DNA from 3 places in the Vibrio sp. BS-M-Sm-2 genome. Region 3 is predicted to be linked to each of the others. Evidence: predicted binding sites of a transcription regulator. Region 3 holds the regulator's gene; each other region holds the start of a gene.
The links. The regulator CRP, encoded in region 3, controls carbon source genes, mostly activating them, when cyclic AMP is high. The targets are predictions, from matches to a motif close to TGTGANNNNNNTCACA.
Positions count from the first base shown of each region.

Region 1: AB8613_RS14035 (ROK family protein) is a predicted target of CRP. The motif match lies at 2,263-2,278, and genes of this name have one in related genera.
Region 2: AB8613_RS11220 (CTP synthase) is a predicted target of CRP. The motif match lies at 2,123-2,138, and genes of this name have one in related genera.

Region 1 is NZ_CP167894.1:3,039,881-3,044,597, reverse strand. Features, by position in the region: gene AB8613_RS14040 (chemotaxis protein CheV) at 1-802, opposite strand, end outside; gene AB8613_RS14035 (ROK family protein) at 970-2,187, opposite strand; gene pyk (pyruvate kinase) at 2,507-3,952, shown strand; gene AB8613_RS14025 (patatin family protein) at 4,100-4,717, opposite strand, start outside.
Region 2 is NZ_CP167894.1:2,421,608-2,426,324, forward strand. Features, by position in the region: gene relA (GTP diphosphokinase) at 1-1,013, shown strand, start outside; gene mazG (nucleoside triphosphate pyrophosphohydrolase) at 1,275-2,072, shown strand; gene AB8613_RS11220 (CTP synthase) at 2,223-3,863, shown strand; gene eno (phosphopyruvate hydratase) at 3,944-4,717, shown strand, end outside.
Region 3 is NZ_CP167894.1:2,238,378-2,243,094, reverse strand. Features, by position in the region: gene AB8613_RS10165 (hydrolase) at 178-1,170, shown strand; gene AB8613_RS10160 (YheU family protein) at 1,300-1,512, shown strand; gene AB8613_RS10155 (phosphoribulokinase) at 1,590-2,459, shown strand; gene crp (cAMP-activated global transcriptional regulator CRP) at 2,699-3,331, shown strand; gene AB8613_RS10145 (DUF1338 domain-containing protein) at 3,509-4,300, opposite strand; gene astD (succinylglutamate-semialdehyde dehydrogenase) at 4,565-4,717, opposite strand, start outside.

The DNA.
Region 1 (4,717 bases), 800 kb from region 3:
ACAGGTCATGCATTCTAGGGTCAGTACGTACTTCGTGTGTCAGCTTATAGCCGTCCATTTCAGGCATTTCAGCATCGGTGATCATCAACAATATTTCTTGATTGATGTCTTTGCCTTCATCACACCAGCCCTTAAGTAAGGTCAGTGCTTCTAAGCCATCACAACACTCAATAATGTTCAAACCCAACTGCGACAAGGTACCTTTGATTTGGTTACGCGCTGTTGAAGAGTCATCAACGATAAGCACATTACGTCCTATCATCTCCTGAGCTAATTGTTCGTCTAAAACGCCTTCAGAGATCGAGACATCGTAATCAATGATCTCAGCCAACACTTTCTCAACATCGATGATCTCAACAATCTTGTGCTGCTCTTCTTCTTGAATATGCGTGATAGCGGTTAGGTAGTTTGCACGGCCTGTTGTCTTTGGCGGCGGTTGAATTTCTGTCCATGTCGTGTTCACGATATTACGAACTTGTCCAACCAAGAAACCTTGTACGGTTCGGTTGTATTCCGTAATAATTAGGTTGCTCTCTTGAGATTCCGCACGAGATGGCGGAAAGCCAATGGCACTTCGCAAATCAATAACAGGCACCGATTCACCACGTAAAGAAGCCACACCCGTAATATGATGGTGAGAGCCAGGTAAGCGAGTGAGCACTGGCACTTTTAGGACTTCTTTCACTTTAAATACGTTAATCGCAAATAGTTGACGACTGTTTAAGCTGAATAACAAGAGCTCCAGACGATTTTCACCGACCAGTTTGGTTCTCTGATCAACCGAATTTAAAACGCCAGACATACAACACCTTAGTGACAAATAATAACTGTGGCTACAATAGCCTACTTCAATAGGTTAAAGCAAAGCGCCAATGCACAGAATGCTTAAACTAAGTACAACAAATGATGTTATACAAAGCTTAAGTACATGGAAAGGTTCAGGGTAAGGCTACAAGACGAGAAAAGGGGTTAACCTTCAATAACTTTCATTAACAGTTGGCCATCGTATAAGGCCTGCTTGATGAGCGCAGCACCTGGCATGGTTGCCTGCTTATAAAAACGAGATTCCACCAGCTCTAAGTCTTTATAGTAAACCGATAGACTCTGCTCTTCGATGCACTTTTGAATCGCCGGGTATAACACGCTCTTCGCCTGATTGATAACACCACCCACCAAGATTTTCTCTGGGTTGAATAGGTTAATCACAATCGCAATCGCAGAGCCTAGATAACGACCTAACTGTTCAATCACTTCGACAGCTAGCGGATCCCCATCAGCAGCGGCAGCGCAGATCTGTTCAATAGTGACGTCTTCAAACACCGTTAGCGTTGATTCTTCACCATTGGCTAATCGCTCTTTGACTTGCTCTCGGATTGCCTGAGAACTCGCCACCGTTTCTAAACAGCCTCGATTACCACAGTGACAAAGCTTGCCTTCCTTATCGATCTGGATATGCCCCAACTCACCGATGTTACCGTGACGCCCTTGCAGAACGCGACCATCAAGAATGATCCCGGCACCTAAACCGTGGTGAATCGAGATAAGAACAGAGTTATCGTTATCTTGTGAGTTACCAAACAACTTCTCTGCTAATGCCCAGGCTCGGGTATCATTGGCAATAAAAACTGGTAGGCCGGTTTCTTTGTAGATCTCCGGCCCCAACGCCAAGTTTTCAACGTTGTAGTGCGGCATCTGCAGCACAATACCTTGCTCTGAATTCACCAGACCTGGCAGTGTGATAGCGATACTCGTCACCCTGTCGAGTTGCTCAGCATAGGTTTGGAAGAACTCATCGATTTCATGGAGAAGACGCGCAAGCACATCATCTTGATCGCGTTCATGGATATCAATTTTGGTATCGATAAGCACGTCACCGCCCAATTCATGGAGCGCGATCGTCAAGTATCCGCGACCAAGACGCATCGACAGAAACTGCCAACCTTCGTTATTGGTTTGCAGACCGACAGCAGGACGCCCACGAGTCGTGGCTTCTTGAACCGTCGTTTCGTGAATCAGGTGAGCTTCAATGAGTTCACGGGTAATTTTAGTAATACTCGCCGGAGCCAACTCACTTTGCTTGGACAAATCGATACGAGAAATAGGACCTTTAAGGTCAATTAGTTTATATACACGACCAGCATTGACCTGTTTGATATGATCAATATGGCCCGGTTGAGCCATGTACATTTTACGCTCCAGAAATCATCAACGAGGTAATTTTTTTACTTTGCGAAGTAATTGTGAAGTCACTTGGTATATCGCCGTGACCAGTATCACGTATATACATGAATCTTTGTGTATCGAGTCAAATAGTTCGAGGAAAATTAACACCCACATCGATAATTTACGACTTAATTTTCGGAATAAAACATCGCGTTTGAGCCCTGAATTCAATAATTAGAGGCAAATCAAGAAATATCCCCCTAGCTCCCAATAAATTATCAATTAATGCATATACTTAATTCAGTCTTTTAAAAGATTACTTGGCCTCACTCTAGGAGTATTCATGACAGCCGAATTAAGAAAAACGAAAATCGTCACAACGCTAGGCCCTTCTACTGATAAAGGTAACGTGCTTGAAGAGATCATCAAAGCCGGTGCCAATATCGTCCGTATGAACTTCTCTCATGGCACCAGCGAAGACCATATCCAACGTGCAGAAAATGTCCGAGCGATAGCCAAAAGACTCGGCACTCAAATCGCCATTCTCGGGGACTTACAGGGTCCCAAGATTCGAGTATCGACATTCAAAGAAGGTAAGATCCAACTTGCTGTCGGTGATCTATTTACTCTCGACAGTAGCTTAGGTTTAGGTGAAGGCAACCAACAAGCGGTTGGCCTTGATTATAAAGAGCTGCCTAACGACGTATCCTCCGGCGATATCCTGTTGCTTGACGATGGTCGTGTTCAACTGAAAGTAACCAAAGTGGAAGGCTGCCGTGTTCACACCGAAGTTATCATTGGTGGCCCACTCTCAAATAACAAAGGCATCAATAAAAAAGGCGGTGGCCTTTCAGCAGAAGCGCTAACAGAAAAAGACAAGCGCGACATCGTCACCGCAGCACAAATCAAAGTGGATTACCTCGCCGTATCTTTCCCTCGCAATGGCGAAGACATGCACTACGCTCGTCAGCTTGCACGAGAAGCTGGCTTAGAAGCTCACCTCGTCGCAAAAGTGGAACGAGCAGAGACAGTCGCCACTGTTGAGAATATGGATGACATCATAATGGCCTCAGATGTGGTCATGGTGGCTCGTGGTGACCTCGGAGTAGAAATTGGAGACCCAGAGTTGGTCGGTGTACAAAAACAGCTTATACGCCGTGCTAGAGCGCTTAACCGAACGGTGATCACCGCGACTCAAATGATGGAATCAATGATTTCTGCGCCAATGCCAACCCGTGCCGAAGTCATGGACGTTGCCAATGCGGTACTCGATGGCACCGACGCGGTGATGCTTTCAGGTGAAACCGCTGCGGGTGATTACCCAGTCGAAACCGTAAAATCAATGGCAGAAGTCTGTATTGGTGCTGAAAAGATGGCGGGGGTTAACCAATCTAATTACCGTATTGACCGCACCTTCGTTACCGCAGAAGAAACTGTTTCTATGGCGACCATCTACTCAGCAAACCATATGGAAGGTATTAAAGGAGTAGTCACTCTCACCGAGTCTGGCCGTACTGCATTGATGATGTCTCGCTTAAGTGCTGACATGCCTATCTATGCGCTGTCTCGTAACGAAGGAACACTTAATCGCTGCACCTTGTACCGAGGTGTGACACCTATCTACTTTGAGACAGAAGCCGAAGACAGCTTTGATATTGCGCTATCAACCCTCACTTGCCTAAAAGAGAAAGGATACCTGAAGTTTGGTGACCTGGTGATCATCACTCAAGGCGACATTATGGATGTGGCGGGATCAACCAACTGTATGAGAATCTTGCCTGTCACTTAATGTTTGACCGTAAGACGAAGCGATTAGCATAATTTCAAAGGCAAAAAAGGGTTATTGAACCAAGTTCAATAACCCTTTTTCATTTCAGAACACTGAATCACTAACGATATGAGAGCTAACAGCATGCTAACTCATCAACTTCAAGAATTACTTGCCAGCAGTAATGGTTGCTAACTGTGGAATGTGTGAATTGCGAGCGTTTTCCGTTGATGTGTAGGTTTCTACAAATCGGTAACCGGCTTCTAAGCCCAATTCGTAATCGTGTAACAGATCCTCTTTATCACTCATTAGTGAACTCGATTTCAGCGGCTGACTTGGTGCTATCTGCACTACAAACGCATCATCCGGTGGAGAATTCAAAAAGTCTTGTGTCAGTGAGTAGGTTTGGTAATGCACCATCAGCATGTCAGCCAAGCCTGAATCAAACTTATCACCGATTAAATGACTTAAGCGATAGATATCATCCGCACCAAATAACCATCGGCCACCATTAAGCAGATCCAAATGCCCGCGGTCACGCTTTTGCTCTTTTGAGCGCATAATTTGTTGTTGGAAGAAAGAGGTCCAGTCGGTTTTCCACTGCTCCACTTTCTGTTGCCAGTGGCCTTGAACACTGTCGAAAGATTCACGAAACCATTCCAGCTCTTCGGCGGATATCGGTTTAGGTGCTTTTATTGAAGGTTTATTCACCTGAGAGCCCGCTAAATGTCCATCCCCTTCCTCTACCACGGGCTCAGTACGAATCACGACAATAGAACGAGCTTG
Region 2 (4,717 bases), 180 kb from region 3:
ACGCATTTACACCGCGCGGTGATGTCGTCGATTTACCTATGGGTGCAACTCCGTTGGACTTCGCTTACCACATCCACTCGATGGTTGGACACCGCTGTATCGGTGCAAAAGTAGCGGGACGTATCGTACCGTTTACCCATAAATTATCGATGGGTGATCAGGTTGAAATCATCACTCAAAAAGAACCGAACCCATCACGTGACTGGTTAAATCCAACTACAGGGTTCGTTCATTCAAGCCGGGCTCGTGCGAAGATCAATGCTTGGTTCCGTGCGCAAAGCCGAGAGAAGAACCTCGAAGCGGGTCGAGACATCCTTGAGGTTGAACTAGCGAAAGTCGGTGCAACCCTAAAAGATGCAGACCAATACGCGCTAAGACGCTTTAACGTCAACACGCCAGATGAACTCTATGCTGGTATTGGCAGTGGTGACTTGCGCATTAACCAAGTGGTTAATCACATCAATGCGTTGGTGAATAAGCCGACGGCGGAAGAAGAAGACAAGAAAGCGCTAGAGAAACTGCTTGAGTCGGAAAACAAGCCAGCACAGCAGAGTCGTCCTAAGAAAGACGCGGTAGTGGTTGAGGGCGTTGATAACTTAATGACGCACCTAGCGCGTTGCTGTCAGCCAATCCCAGGCGATGTTATTAAAGGTTACATTACGCAAGGTCGTGGTATCTCAGTACACCGTGCTGACTGTGAACAGTTGAGTGAGCTAAGCCTGCATGCGCCAGAACGTATTATTGATACTGTCTGGGGCAATGGCTTCGTCGGTTCTTACATCCTAACTCTGCGCGTTGAAGCGCTAGAGCGTAATGGCTTGTTGAAAGACATCACCTCACTGTTCTCGAACGAGAAGATCAGCGTGACAACAATGAAGAGCCGCATCGATTACAAGCGTCAGCTATCGGTAATGGATTTCGATTTGGAAGTGACCAATATTGAGATTCTGAGTCGAGTGACAAGTCGTGTCGAGCAGATCAAAGATGTAATGAGCGTCAAAAGACTAGGCTAGCTTTTACGTCGTACTTGGCTTTCTAACCGTGTTAACTGCACTATACTCGCTTCATCACATAGGCAAGCTATGCTCAGAAGTCTCGTAAGTTTGTTGCCTTGTTAGAAGAACCAATTACTTAGTAAAAACCGAACAATGCATTGAATGACGCGTTGGTTTAACAAGAAAAATAGAAAGGTGAGTGGTTTTGGCTGCTCACCTTTTTTAGTTTTAACAGAAGTTTTAAATTTAAAAATCAAAGACAGTGAATAGGAAGAAAAGATGAATCACCCGATTGAACAACTTGAACAGATTATGACTAAGCTGCGCGATCCAGAAGGTGGCTGTCCTTGGGATTTGAAACAAAATTTTGAAACCATTGTTCCGCATACTATCGAAGAAACCTACGAGGTGGTGGATGCTATTCATAATAAAGATTGGCCAAACCTACAAGAAGAGTTAGGTGATCTGTTGTTTCAGGTGATTTTCTACAGCCAGCTAGCGAAAGAGCAGGGGCTATTTGAGTTTTCTGATGTGGTTGATGGCATCAATGAGAAGCTAACGCGCCGCCATCCGCATGTGTTCTCTGATACCGAGTTTGCGAGCGATGAAGAGATTAATGCCAATTGGGAAGCCGAAAAAGCCAAAGAAAAAGCGCAAGCAGGCAAAACTCCAGAAAGTATTCTAGACTCAATACCAAACTCTCTACCTGCGCTTTCACGTGCTACAAAGATTCAAAAACAGGTAGCGAAGTATGGCTTCGATTGGGACTCTATTGGCCCAGTGGCTAACAAGGTTTTAGAGGAAGTCGATGAGGTGCTAGAGGAAGCTCTTCAAGTGACGCCTAATGAAGATTTGGTTGAAGAAGAGTTAGGTGACTTGCTGTTTGCGACGGTCAATTTGGTGCGACATTTAGGCAAAAATCCAGAAACGACGCTCAATAAAGCCAATCTGAAGTTTTCACGTCGCTTTAAAGGGGTGGAACAAAAAGTTCGTCAGCAGGATAAAATTTTGACCGATTTTTCACTACAACAGCTTGATTCCATGTGGGATGAAGTCAAGGTGGCGGAGAAAAGATAACCAAAGCTTTTATCATGAATTGATTTGAAGCAAAAAATAAAAAATAGCAGTGTGATAGATTTCACGTTGTGGCGATAAGGGGCTTCTGGTATATTTTCATCCCGTCCAGAAGTAGTCCATTTCCCTCATTCAACCAATTTCAGGTTAAACATGACGACAAATTACATTTTTGTTACTGGCGGGGTTGTATCCTCTCTAGGTAAAGGTATTGCTGCAGCATCTCTTGCGGCTATTTTAGAAGCTCGTGGTCTTAAAGTGACTATGATGAAGCTTGACCCTTACATCAACGTTGATCCAGGCACTATGAGCCCGACTCAGCACGGTGAAGTGTTCGTTACGGAAGATGGCGCTGAAACTGACCTTGACCTTGGTCACTATGAGCGATTCATTCGCACCAAGATGACTAAGCGTAACAACTTCACTGCAGGTCGTGTTTACTCAGACGTACTCGCGAAAGAGCGTCGCGGTGATTACCTAGGTGCAACTATTCAGGTTATCCCACACATCACTAACTCTATCAAAGAGCGTGTAATTTCTGGCGCAGCTGGCCACGATATCGCGATCGTTGAAGTTGGTGGTACGGTTGGTGATATCGAATCTCTACCATTCATGGAAGCGATTCGTCAGCTAGCAGTAGAACTAGGCCGTGAACGCGCAATGTTCATGCACCTTACTCTAGTGCCATACCTAGCAGCTGCGGGCGAAGTGAAAACTAAGCCAACGCAACACTCTGTAAAAGAGTTGCTGTCTATTGGTATTCAGCCAGACATCCTAGTTTGTCGTTCAGACCGCAACATTCCTTCGAACGAGCGTAAGAAAATTGCTCTGTTCTGTAATGTGCAAGAAAATGCAGTTATTTCTATGCGCGATGTTGACTCTATCTACAAGATCCCTCAGCTTATTAAAGCTCAAGGCACTGATGAACTTGTATGTAAGCGTTTCGGCATTACAGCTCCAGAAGCAGACCTGTCTGAATGGGAACAAGTAATTTACGAAGAAGCTAACCCAACGGGTGAAGTGACGATTGGTATGGTTGGTAAGTACATTGAACTACCAGATGCATACAAATCAGTAAATGAAGCACTAAAACACGCAGGCTTGAAAAACCGCCTAAGCGTTAATATTAAATACGTAGATTCACAAGACGTTGAGTCTCGTGGCGTAGAAGTTTTAGAAGGCCTAGATGCAATCCTAGTTCCTGGTGGCTTTGGTGACCGTGGTGTTGAAGGTAAGATTCTTGCTGCTCAATACGCTCGTGAAAACAAAGTACCGTACTTAGGTATCTGTCTAGGTATGCAAGTAGCACTTATCGAGTACGCTCGTAACGTTGCGAAAATGGAAGGGGCACACTCTTCTGAATTCTGTACTGAAACTAAGTACCCAGTTGTTGGTCTTATCACTGAGTGGACTGATGGCGAAGGTAAAGTTGAAGAGCGTACAGAAACATCTGACCTTGGCGGCACAATGCGTCTTGGTTCTCAGCTTTGTCACCTAGCGAAAGGGACGAAAGCTTACGAATTATACGGTAGCGCGACGATCCATGAACGTCACCGTCACCGTTACGAAGTGAACAACAATCTTCGTCCACAAATCGAAAAAGCGGGCCTAAAAGTATCGGGTCTATCTGCGGACAAGAAACTGGTTGAAGTTATTGAGAACCCGAACCACCCATGGTTCGTTGCTGCTCAATTCCACCCAGAGTTCACTTCAACACCTCGCGATGGTCACCCATTGTTTGCAGGTTTCGTTAAAGCGGCTGGCGAGTTCCAGCGCGGCGAGTTAGAGAAGTAAAAGGAATACAGGTAGCTGCGTAAGTTGTGCTGCTACCTTTAAATTTGACATTTATATATTCAACGAGAAGGAAACATTCAATGTCTAAGATCGTTAAAGTTCTAGGTCGTGAAATCATCGATTCACGTGGTAACCCAACTGTAGAAGCTGAAGTACACCTAGAAGGCGGTTTCGTAGGTATGGCTGCTGCTCCATCTGGCGCATCTACTGGTTCTCGCGAAGCTCTTGAGCTACGTGACGGCGACAAATCACGTTTCCTAGGTAAAGGTGTTCTTAAAGCTATTGAAGCTGTAAACGGCCCAATCGCTGAAGCTCTAGTTGGTACTGACGCTAAAGCACAAGCTGACGTTGACCAAATCATGCTTGACCTAGATGGTACTGATAACAAGTCTAAGTTCGGCGCGAACGCTATCCTAGCTGTATCTCTAGCTAACGCAAAAGCTGCTGCTGCTGCGAAAGGCATGCCTCTATACGAGCACATCGCTGAGCTAAACGGTACTGCTGGTCAGTTCTCTATGCCTCTACCAATGATGAACATCATCAACGGTGGTGAGCACGCAGATAACAACGTTGACATCCAAGAGTTCATGATCCAACCAGTTGGCGCTAAGACTCTTAAAGAAGGTCTACGTATCGGCGCTGAAGTATTCCACAACCTAGCTAAAGTTCTTAAGTCTAAAGGCTACAGCACTGCAGTTGGTGATGAAGGTGGTTTCGCTCCTAACCTTAAGTCTAACGCTGAAGCTCTAGAAGTTATCGCAGAAGCTGTTGCAGCTGCTGGTTACGAACTAGGTAAAGACGTTACTCTTGCTATGGACTGTGCAGCATCTGAGTTCTTCGACAAAGAAGCTGGC
Region 3 (4,717 bases):
TAACGCACCTAACATTGATATTATTCAACCGGTTACTCATGGCCTGTTTTTGTATCTCATATAAGAGAAAGCCTTGCGCTTATGCCGAGAATCAACCAAGCTCAAATAAAAACGTGGGCGTTTCGTTACAAGCTCAACACGTTATCAAAGCCCATAAAAGAAGCATGGATCGTTTTTATGACAATATTTACCGCAGCCGCTGGTCTCTCTAATCCGCACTTACAAACCTTAGTGCCACGGTTTATTAGAAAACAGGCGCTGTTTCATCCTCACTGGCAAACCTTAGAAACTCCCGATGGTGACTTTCTTGATCTTGCTTGGAGCGAATCACCAGACGGTGACAACCCAAGCAATGATGCTCGAAGTAACAAGCCGATATTCGTTCTATTCCATGGCTTAGAGGGAAGCTTTGAGAGCCCATACGCCAATGGACTGATGAATGCATTTGCTAAAGATGGTTGGTTATCGGTAATGATGCACTTCAGAGGCTGCAGCGGAAAACCCAATCGCCTGGCTCGCGCTTACCATTCAGGTGAGGTCGAAGATGCGCGCTTTTTCCTAAGACACCTGCACGCTCAGTTTCCGAATAACCCAAAGGTGGCGGTTGGCATCTCCTTGGGCGGAAACATGTTGGCGAACTATTTGGCGGAATACGCAGATGACCCACTGTTGTCCGCAGCAACGATAGTCTCTGCACCTTTTGATTTGGCCTGTTGTTCAAGTCGCATAGAGCGCGGCTTCTCGAAGTTCTATAAGAAGTACCTGCTTAACTCACTCAAATCGAATGCCTTGAAAAAGGTGAAGCTGTTACAAGAGAAACTCGGCATCACGGCTGAATCCATCAAGAAGATCGACAAGCTGTATGAGTTTGATGAACGGGTTACTGCGCCCCTGCACGGATTCAAAAACGCGCAAGACTACTACGCACAGTGCTCAGCTCTTCCTAAGCTCAATAAGATAAAGCTACCGACTCAGATCATCCATGCTAAAGACGATCCTTTCATGACCGATGATGTGATTCCTAAGTTCGTTCTGCCGGATAACATCGATTATCGCTTGTTTCAGAAAGGCGGCCATGTTGGGTTCATCACAGGTAGCACACTCAAACCACGATTCTGGTTAGAAGAAGCCTTACCTGCGTATTATGAAAGTATCCAAGGTTCAGTATAACGACGAAGCCTTGCTAAATATAAACGCGAAACCTTGATAAGATAGCGCAGCCCCAAACTGGGGTTGTACTAAAAACACCACTAAACACACTCATCAACATATCAATGAACATAAAAGAGAGAAGTATTTATGATCATCCCATGGCAAGACATCGCGCCAGAGACACTAGAAAACCTCATTAGAGAATTCGTGCTGCGTGAAGGCACAGACTATGGCGACGTTGAGATCTCACTGCAAAACAAGATTGATCAGGTGAAACATCAATTAGCTTCTGGTGACGTGAGCATCGTGTTTTCCGAACTGCACGAGACCGTTGATATCCAGGTGACAAAACGCTTCTAGGCTGCGCTTAGAAAGGAGCCGTGTTATAGTGGAAAACGATTGCTAACAAGTAAGTTACTCAAACGACAAGGGTTGTCATGTCCGCTAAACATCCAATTATTGCGGTGACGGGTTCATCTGGAGCCGGCACCACCACTACCTCAGAAGCCTTCCGCAAAATGTTCAATATGATGGACGTGAAGGCTGCTTGGGTTGAAGGGGATAGTTTCCATCGCTTCACTCGACCAGAAATGGATGTCGAGATCCGAAAAGCGCGCGAACAAGGTAAGCACATCAGCTACTTTGGTCCACAAGCCAACGACTTTGGTGCGCTAGAAGAATTCTTCCGTAAATACGGTAACGAAGGTACAGGTAAGGTACGTAGCTACCTACACACCTTCGATGAAGCCGTGCCTTACAATCAAATGCCGGGCACCTTTACACCATGGCAAGAGATCCCTGAAAATTCCGACGTGATGTTTTACGAAGGCCTGCACGGCGGTGTGGTTGATGGTGACATTAACGTTTCTCAACACGTCGATTTGCTGATCGGCATGGTGCCAATTGTAAACCTAGAATGGATCCAAAAATTCGTTCGTGATACCCGCGATCGTGGCCACTCACGCGAAGCAGTAATGGACTCCATTGTTCGTTCAATGGATGATTACCTTAACTACATTACCCCGCAATTTTCGCGTACTCACATCAACTTTCAGCGTGTTCCAACCGTAGATACATCGAACCCACTTAACGCCAAAGGGATTCCAAGTTTAGACGAAAGCTTCGTTGTTATACGTTTGCGTGGCATCAAAAACGTCGATTTCCCCTACCTTCTGGCTATGATTGATGGTTCGTTTATGTCTCGTCATAACACGCTAGTGGTGCCAGGAGGCAAGATGAGTTTTGCTATGGAACTCATTGTGAGGCCAATCCTACAACAGCTCATCGAAACTGGAAAAATAGGTTAACAAAACGGCGTTCTGGTTGATTACTTTTCATACCGTGATCATGTGCACAATTTTGCGTAAAAAATCGTAGCTTGGTCACGATTAAAATCAAGAAATAGTACCTGAAAAAGGATACTATTCTTAAACGAAACACAAGATAGCTTGCAGCACTCAACGAGTGCTCTTATCCTACAAGTCAATCCAGGCTTAGCTAAAATACGGAAAGCAGCAAGCATACCCTGCAGAGGAAGTGAGATATTATGGTTCTAGGTAAACCTCAAACCGATCCAACATTAGAGTGGTTCCTTTCACACTGTCATATTCATAAGTACCCTTCAAAAAGTACTTTGATTCATGCTGGTGAAAAGGCAGAAACCTTGTACTACATCGTTAAAGGTTCTGTGGCAGTTCTTATCAAAGACGAAGAAGGTAAGGAAATGATTCTTTCTTACCTAAACCAAGGCGACTTCATCGGTGAGCTTGGCTTGTTCGAAGAAGACCAAGAGCGTACTGCTTGGGTTCGTGCTAAATCTCCTTGTGAAGTAGCTGAGATTTCTTTCAAGAAATTCCGTCAACTTATCCAAGTGAACCCAGATATCCTAATGCGCCTTTCAGCGCAAATGGCAAACCGTCTACAAGTAACTAGCCAAAAGGTTGGTGACTTAGCGTTCCTTGACGTAACAGGTCGTATCGCTCAAACGCTACTAAACCTAGCGAAACAGCCAGATGCAATGACTCACCCTGACGGCATGCAAATCAAGATCACTCGTCAAGAGATTGGCCAGATCGTTGGTTGTTCTCGTGAGACAGTTGGTCGTATCTTGAAGATGCTTGAAGAGCAGAACCTAATTTCTGCACACGGTAAAACTATCGTGGTATACGGTACTCGTTAATCTCGATTAACTGAGCCAAAAATTTGAAAGCCACCAAATGCGAATTTGGTGGCTTTTTTGTTTTCTAAAGATCTAGAGAGCAGATGCGAATGGGACACTTACAACTTCCAAACACAAACACTCTCGAAGCGAAGCGTACCCGCATCTCTAGGGCAAAGCCCGTGCTCGTATCTTTCTTTAACCGTTGGTGCTTTCGAAGATCTTATCCGCCGATGCAGCGACAAAACCGGTATAAAGCTCACCATTCGCCATTGCATAACGCTTAGCAAACTCATAGAAGCCACCAGGAATCATCTCATTGCCTTCAATAAATGCCACTGGGACTTTGTCTGCCATGGTGGATGATTGCTCTAATAATACCTCTGGAGAGCCTTTCACCTCACCGCCTGATGCGTTAATCGTAAAGCCAGCATCATTCAGGTAATCATTCACTGCTTGTACTTCATCGAACTTGTTCAGTTGATTGACACTTACCGTGAAGTGGTTAGCACCGTAACCGTGAGCCGCTAACCAAGAGGCGTATTCGCTCTCTTTTGCTAGTACTTGGAAATCAGCGAAGCTCAAATCCCATTGGCGACCGCCAAACAAGAATTCATGACCTTGCAGCTTGCTAGCATCGACTTGCTCAACTAACTTAGCAACGATCTGTTGTAGCTCACTTGAGCACTCTTCTACCTTCAACTCACTGATGAACACTTTTGGTTGTTTTGGGTCTGGGTGTTCGTAATGCTTCGCGACTAGCTTCTTGCTCTCAAACAGGTAGTCTCCACACGCCTTGTAACCCAGTTCAAGGAAAGGTTTAGCTAGTGTTTCAATACCGAGAGGGGCAACATTAAAAGTACGCAGTGCAATATGGTCGTTGATCAGCGCTTCATCTTCTTTCAGCAAGTGATGCACTTTCTCAGCCGATGGACACAGCCTGTGAATGTAATCGTCCCATAGTGATTTAAAGAGTAGATCGGGCGTCATGGTGACTCCTTGTCAGAGGTTCTAGCAAGCTAGTAATTTGGATTAGAAAGGGAGAGGCTGGACACAGAGTCAGCAGCCATCAGCCTGTGACATATTTGTTCTATTATTATCTACCGCCCAATCTAGGTGTCGGACGTGATGGAAAAGGAAGCGATAACACCACTTCCTTATTTCAAACTTAACGAATGAGCCTAGTACTCATAAGCCTAAGTCAAAAAGTCTTTAGCTTATAAACCTATGACTCATCAATCTATTGTTTAGAAACTAAAGCTCAATGCCCGGGCTAAACGTAGCTGGCAGTTGAGTTTCACCACCTTCCATTGAAGCCATTGGGTAAGCACAATAGTCCGCCGCATAGTAAGCACTTGGACGTAGGTTGCCAGAAGCACCCGGGCCACCAAATGGTGCATCACCACT